2 regions of the Kitasatospora sp. NPDC029367 genome follow, and region 1 is predicted to be linked to the other one. Evidence: riboswitches for the same ligand, from Rfam matches in the RefSeq annotation. Region 1 holds a riboswitch; the other holds the start of a gene.
What was found. Region 1 has a riboswitch for S-adenosylmethionine ahead of ACZ4W5_RS34920 (aminotransferase class V-fold PLP-dependent enzyme). Riboswitches for the same ligand answer to the same signal wherever they lie in the genome.
Positions count from the first base shown of each region.

Region 2: linked by a shared signal. The riboswitch ahead of thrC (threonine synthase) and the one ahead of ACZ4W5_RS34920 (aminotransferase class V-fold PLP-dependent enzyme) in region 1 are both predicted to bind S-adenosylmethionine.

Region 1 covers NZ_JBVHYH010000101.1:19,701-23,098, reverse strand. Annotated here, with positions in the region: gene ACZ4W5_RS34925 (Lrp/AsnC ligand binding domain-containing protein) at 1-37, shown strand, start outside; gene ACZ4W5_RS34920 (aminotransferase class V-fold PLP-dependent enzyme) at 41-1,405, opposite strand; SAM riboswitch class IV at 1,458-1,575, opposite strand; gene trpD (anthranilate phosphoribosyltransferase) at 1,848-2,924, opposite strand; gene ACZ4W5_RS34910 (response regulator) at 3,044-3,398, opposite strand, start outside.
Region 2 covers NZ_JBVHYH010000099.1:24,507-27,904, forward strand. Annotated here, with positions in the region: gene ACZ4W5_RS34675 (MoaD/ThiS family protein) at 347-625, opposite strand; gene thrC (threonine synthase) at 653-1,933, opposite strand; SAM riboswitch class I at 1,951-2,086, opposite strand; gene ACZ4W5_RS34685 (glucosyl-3-phosphoglycerate synthase) at 2,236-3,258, shown strand; gene ACZ4W5_RS34690 (alpha,alpha-trehalose-phosphate synthase (UDP-forming)) at 3,297-3,398, shown strand, end outside.

The DNA.
Region 1 (3,398 bases):
CCTGGAAGCGGCCTTCGCCCTCGGCCTGGACGAGTAGGACTCAGCCCGCGCGGCGCGTGTCGGCGACGCAACGGCCGCCCTCGTTGCGGTAGTTCCACGCCGCGCCGTCCGTGACCAGCTCGCGGACCGCGGCCAGGAAGCGCTCGACGTGCTCGTCCGGCGTGCCGGCCCCGAAGCTCACCCGGATCGCGTTCAGGCTGCGCTCACCGGGCAGCGAGGGCTCGGGCGCCCCGCACTCGGAGGGCGCCGAATCCTCGTCACCGAGCAGGGTGCGCACCAGCGGGTGCGCGCAGAACAGTCCGTCGCGCACGCCGATGCCGTACTCGGCGGACAGCGCGGCCGCGAAGTGCGAGCTGTTCCAGCCGCGGACGACGAAGGACAGCACGCCCACCCGGGCCGAGCCCGCCCCGAACAGGTTCAGCACCCGGACCTCGGGGATCTCCGCCAGCCCCGCCGTCAGCCGCTCGACCAGCTCCCGCTCCCGGGCCTCCAGCGCGTCGAAGCCGGCCTCGGTGAGCGCCCGACAGGCCGAGGCGATCGCGTAGGCGCCGATGACGTTCGGCGAGCCGGCCTCGTGCCGGGCCGGGCCGGTGTGCCACTGCACCGCCACCGAGCCGTCCAGCTCCCGGGCCACCGTCCGGGTCGCCCCGCCGCCGGCCAGGTAGGGCTCGGCCGCGTCCAGCCAGTCGGAGCGGCCGGCCAGCACCCCGGCGCCGAACGGCGCGTACAGCTTGTGGCCGGAGAAGGCGATCCAGTCGACGCCCAGCTCGCGCACCGAGACCCGGTGGTGCGGGGCCAGCTGGGCGGCGTCCAGCACCACCCGGGCGCCGTAGCGGTGCGCGGTCCCGGTCAGTTCGGCGACCGGCCACAGCTCGCCGGTCACGTTGGAGGCGCCGGTGACGCACAGCAGCTTCGGGCCCTCCGGCGCCGCGGCCAGCGCCTCCTCCAGCGCGGCCACCGCCTCGGCCCGCGAGCGCGGCGCCCGCAGGTAGCCGACCTCCAGCCCGGCGTGCGCCCACGGCAGCAGCGAGGCGTGGTGCTCGGTCTCGAAGGCGAACACCCGGGTGCCGGCCGGGACGGCGGCGGCCAGCAGGTTGAGCGAGTCGGTGGTGGCGCGGGTGAAGACCACCTGGTCGCCCTCGCGCAGGTCGAGGAACTCGGCGACGGTCCGGCGGCTCTGCTCGAACAGGTCGGTGGACAGCTGGGAGAGGTAGCCGGCGCCGCGGTGCACGCTGCCGTAGTAGGGGGCGTAGGCGGCGACGTCGTCCCACACCCGCTGGAGCGCCGGCGCGCTGGCCGCGTAGTCGAGCGCCGCGTAGCCGACCTTCTCACCGCTGACGAGCGGGACCTCGACGTCGTGGCCGAGGACGGCGAGCGGGGCGGTGGTTCCGAGGGAGAGGGACATGGGGATGCACTCCTTCACGGGGTAAGGGACCCCGGGAGTGCAGATCGTCCGGTGTCCGCGCTTGTCGCGCGGACGGCTTGCCCGGCGACCCGGTCCTCACCCAGGGCACCCCGCCACGGACGGAGGGTTGCCGGACAGCCAGCTGGGGCTTGGCGCTGTCACTCATGACCTGGCGAAGACTCTAGGTCGGGTACGTCGGACGGTCAAACAGGCATCCACCATCCGGACTGTGTCTTCGCCCGCTCGCCTCCGGGGCGCTCGGACCCGGCGCCGACGCTCGTCGCTCCGGCGCTCTCCCCCAGCCTCCGGCCGGGGGGACCCCCATCTCGCTTGTCGCTCCTCGACTTTCGACACCGGCGCGCCCCTTCGGCTCGGGGCGGGTACATCGGGGCGGACACGAAGGGCCCGTGCCGACGGATCGGCACGGGCCCCAACTACCGCCTCAGATCCGGCTGGTGGCCTCCGACCAGCGCCGCAGCAGGTCCTGCGCCCGGCCGGAGTCGATCGCCTCGGCCGCCCGCGCCATGCCCGCCGCGAGCTGCTCCGCCAGCGGGGCGTCGCCCAGGTCCAGTGCGACCAGCGCCGCCGCCGTGTTCAGCAGGACGGCGTCCCGCACCGGCCCGCGCTCCCCGGCCAGCAGCCGGCGCGCGACCTCGGCGTTGTACGCGGCGTCGGCCCCGCGCAGCGCCTCGATGCCGACCAGCTCGATGCCGACGTCCCGCGGGTCGAAGGTGGTCTCGGTGACCACGCCGTCGCGCACCAGCCAGACCCGCGAGGTGGTGGTGATGGTCAGCTCGTCCAGCCCGTCGTCGCCGCGGAACACCAGCGCGGTCGCCCCGCGCCGGGCGAGCACCCCGGCGATCAGCCCGGCCAGCCGGGTGTCGAAGCAGCCGATCGCGTGCGAGGTGACCCTCGCCGGGTTGGTCAGCGGGCCGAGGATGTTGAAGGCGGTGGGCACCCCGAGGTCGCGCCGCGCGGTGGCGGCGTGCCGCATCGAGGGGTGGAACTTCGCCGCGAAGCAGAAGGTGAGCCCGACCTCCTCGGCCACCTGGGCCACCCGCCGGGAGGAGAGGTCCAGCGCCACCCCGAGCTTCTCCAGCACGTCCGAGGAGCCGCTGGAGGAGGAGGCCGCCCGGTTGCCGTGCTTGACCACCTTGGCCCCGGCCGCCGCGGCGACGATCGCCGACATGGTCGAGATGTTGACGGTCTTCGCCCGGTCCCCGCCGGTACCGACGATGTCGACCGCCGGGCCGGGGATGTCCAGCGGCTCGGCGTGGTCGTACATCGCGTCCACCAGCCCGGCGATCTCGTCGACCGTCTCGCCCTTGGCCCGCAGCGCCACCATGAACCCGGCCACCTGGACGGGGGACGCCTCGCCGCTCATGATCCGGTCCATCGCCCACGCGGTGGACGAGCGGTCGAGGTCCTCCCCCTTCAACAGCGCCGCCAGGAGGTCCGGCCAGGTGCGGACCACCTGCGCGGGGTCGGTACCACCGTTCGCAGGGTTCACGTTCACCATGGCTGACTCCAGCTGTTGTCGGTTCCCCCGCGATGGGGGACGTCCGTACGGATGGAGCCAGCCTATCGAGCGGCGGGGCGCCTACGGCGCCCTCATCTCCAGTACTGAGACGGCACCGCTCAACGCGTGGCCGGGGCCCGCTTGGCCAGCCGGGCCCGCAGCAGGGTGGCGACCGCCTCGGCCAGCGCCACCGGGTCGACCGGGCGGGAGATCGCGGCATCGGCCCGGCTCCAGGCGGCGAGCCAGGAGTCCTGCGGCCGGCCGATCAGCACCAGCACCGGCGGGCACCCGTAGATCTCGTCCTTGAGCTGGCGCCCGAGGCCGAGGCCGCCGGCCGGCACCGCCTCGCCGTCCAGCACGCAGAGGTCGACGCCGCCCTTCTCCAATGCCTTGAGCACCGCGGGGGTGGTCGCGCATTCGAGGTAGGACAGCTCCGGAAGATCCTCGGCAGGGCGACGGCCGAGCGCCGTCAGC
Region 2 (3,398 bases), on a different contig from region 1:
AGGGTCAGCCGCCGGGAATTCCGCAGCCCCGTCAAGAGACAAGAGCGAACAAACCGGGAGAAAATCGGCAATCAGCGCCGGACATAGCGGACGAATTACTCAAATGCCTGCAGGAATTCTGACATCTGCCTGACATGTTTCACGGCCCCGGCCCCGGGGCGGTCTCAGCGTCCGGACGAGCTCCGGCGAAGCACCCACTGCCGGAAGGGGAAGCCCTGTTCCCAGCAGAGCCACACTCTACTCCGACTCCGACCGAAAATATTCCCGCCGAAATGCAAGCGGCCGCCCGCACGCACGGAGAGTGGAATTCCGTACGCGCGGACGGCCGGGAAACGGCGGGAACGGCTCAGCAGCCGCCGGCCACCGCCGGAATGATCGAAACGCTCGCACCGTCCGTGATCCCGGTCGCCAGACCGTCGGCGAACCGCACGTCGTCGTCGTTCACGTACACGTTGACGAAGCGGCGCAGCTTGCCGGTGTCGTCCAGGATCCGGGCCGCGATGCCCGCGTGGTTGTGCTCCAGGTCGGCGATGACCTCGCCCAGGGTGGCCCCCTCGGCGGTCACCTCGGCCTCGCCGCCGGTGTAGGTGCGCAGGATGGTGGGAATGCGGACGGTGGCGCTCATGACTCTCCTAGCGGGGTGGGGGGTGGATCAGGCGGACGCGAGGCCGGCGGCGTGGAAGGAGTCCAGCGTCGGGCGGATGACGGCGGTCATGCCCGCCTCGGAGACGGCGTCCAGCGTCTTGAGGCCGTCCCCGGTGTTGATCGCGACGGTCTCCTTGGCGGGGTCCAGCAGGCCGGTCTCCACGAGCTTCTTCAACACGCCGACGGTCACCCCGCCCGCGGTCTCGGCGAAGATCCCCTCGGTCCGGGCCAGCAGCCGGATCGCCGCCACCACCTCCGCGTCCGTCACGTCCTCCACCGCGCCGCCGGTCCGCCGGGCGATGTCCAGCACGTACGGGCCGTCCGCCGGGTTGCCGATCGCCAGCGACTTGGCGATGGTGTCCGGCTTCACCGGCCTGATCACGTCCCGGCCGGCCTTGAACGCCGCCGACACCGGCGAGCAGCCCTCCGCCTGGGCGCCGAAGATCCGGTACGGCCGGTCCTCCACCAGGCCCAGCTTGATCAGCTCCTGCAGCCCCTTGTCGATCTTCGTCAGCTGCGAGCCCGAGGCGATCGGGATGACGATCTGCTCCGGCAGCCGCCAGCCGAGCTGCTCGCAGATCTCGTAGGCCAGCGTCTTGGAGCCCTCGCCGTAGTACGGCCGCAGGTTGACGTTGACGAAGCCCCAGCCCTCGCCGGCCGGGTCCCCGATCAGCTCCGAGCAGAAGCGGTTCACGTCGTCGTAGTTGCCCTCGATGCCGACCAGCTCACCGCCGTACACCCCGGCCATCACGACCTTGCCCTGCTCCAGGTCGTGCGGGATGAACACGCAGGAGCGGAACCCGGCCCGGGCCGCCGCCGCGCCCACCGCACCCGCCAGGTTGCCGGTCGACGAGCAGGACAGCGTGGTGTAGCCGAACGCCCGGGCCGCCTCGATCGCGCAGGCCACCACCCGGTCCTTGAACGAGTGCGTCGGGTTGCCCGAGTCGTCCTTGACGTGCAGCTGCGCGGTGAACCCGAGCTCCCGGCCCAGGTTGTCCGCCTTCACCAGCGGGGTCCAGCCGGGGTTCAGGTTGGGCTTGGAGGCGACGTCGGCCGGCACCGGCAGCAGCGGCGCGTACCGCCAGATGGACGCGGGGCCGGACTCGATCCGCTTGCGCAGCTCCTCGGCGCGCTCGCTGCCGAACTCGTAGGCGATCTCCAGCGGCCCGAAGCACTCCGCACAGGCGAAGCTGGGGCCGAGCGAAAAGCGGGTCCCGCACTCCCGACAGGACAGCGCGGCGGCGGGGCCGAGGTCGACGGAAACGGGTGCGACGGTGTCGATAGCCATGATGGCGGAGGCCTCTCTCCTCATCTTCCCCGCGGCGCGGACGCGCCACAGGCCGGAATTGGCACCTGTCCCGCCGGGGCCTGTCGACGACAGCCGAGCGAGAAGGTTGCCGGGACGTCAACGGGCCGTTCCCTCAGTCCCTCTGGATGAGCTTGTGAAATTGTGGTGGTGCGCAGCGGCGACCCCGGCGTGCAAAGGTCCGGCCGCTGTACGAAGACTGTATCCGAAGGCGTCAAACCTGAACGGGACCGTCCGCCAAGCGAGATGACCCGTCCCACCCGATCCCGCCGAGGAGAGTCACCGTGCCCGCCGAACCGACCCACGCGCTCCTCCCGCAGGCGGCGTCCTGGCTCCGCCGCCGCTCGTGGAGCGCGGCCGATCGGCCGGTCGACGCCCTCCTCGCCGCCAAGCGGCGCACCGGCCGGACGGTCAGCGTCGTCCTCCCCGCCCTCGACGAGGAGGCCACCGTCGGCGACATCGTGCGCACCGTCCGGCGCGAGCTCATGGACCGGATCCCACTCGTCGACGAACTCGTCGTGGTCGACTCCGGCTCCACCGACGCCACCGCCGCCGTCGCCGCCGAGGCCGGCGCCCGGGTGGAACACCGTGACCGGATCCTCCCCCGGCTGCCCGCCGTCCCCGGCAAGGGCGAGGTGCTCTGGCGCTCGCTGCTGGTCACCCGCGGCGACATCGTCTGCTTCATCGACGCCGACCTGCGCGAGTTCGACCCGGCCTTCGTCTCCGGCATCGTCGGCCCGCTGCTCACCGACCCCGACATCCACCTGGTCAAGGCCATGTACGACCGCCCCCTCGAAGTCGGCGGCTCCGCAGCGGGGGACACCGGCGCGATCGTCCCCACCGGCGGCGGCCGGGTCACCGAACTCGTCGCCCGCCCCCTGCTCAACCTCCACTGGCCCGAACTCGCCGGCTTCGTCCAGCCCCTCGGCGGCGAGTACGCGGCCCGCCGCTCACTGCTCGAACGGCTGCCCTTCCCCACCGGCTACGGCGTCGAGATCGGCCTCCTGATCGACGCCCTGGACCTGGTCGGCCTGGACGCCCTCGCCCAGGTCGACGTCGGCGTCCGGCACCACCGCCACCAGGACGGCCAGGCCCTCGGCCGGATGGCCGCCACCATCTACCGCACCGCCCTGGAACGCCTCGACCGCTCGCACCGCCTCAAGGCCTCCGCCGACCTCGTCCACCCCCACCTCACCCAGTTCACCCGCGACCCGCACACCCGCGCCTTCACCGCCCACACCCACCCCGTGACGGCCCTGGAACGCCCCCCGATGCACACCGTCCCCGAGTACGCCACCCGTCGTTGACGGGTTTGCCACCCGGACCCCCAGGCAACATCCCAACCATGGGCGATCTCACGACCGAACGTTCGAGTGCGACCGGAACCGCCCCCGTCCTGGTGGCCTCCAACCGGGGACCGGTGTCCTTCGGCACCGCCGACGACGGC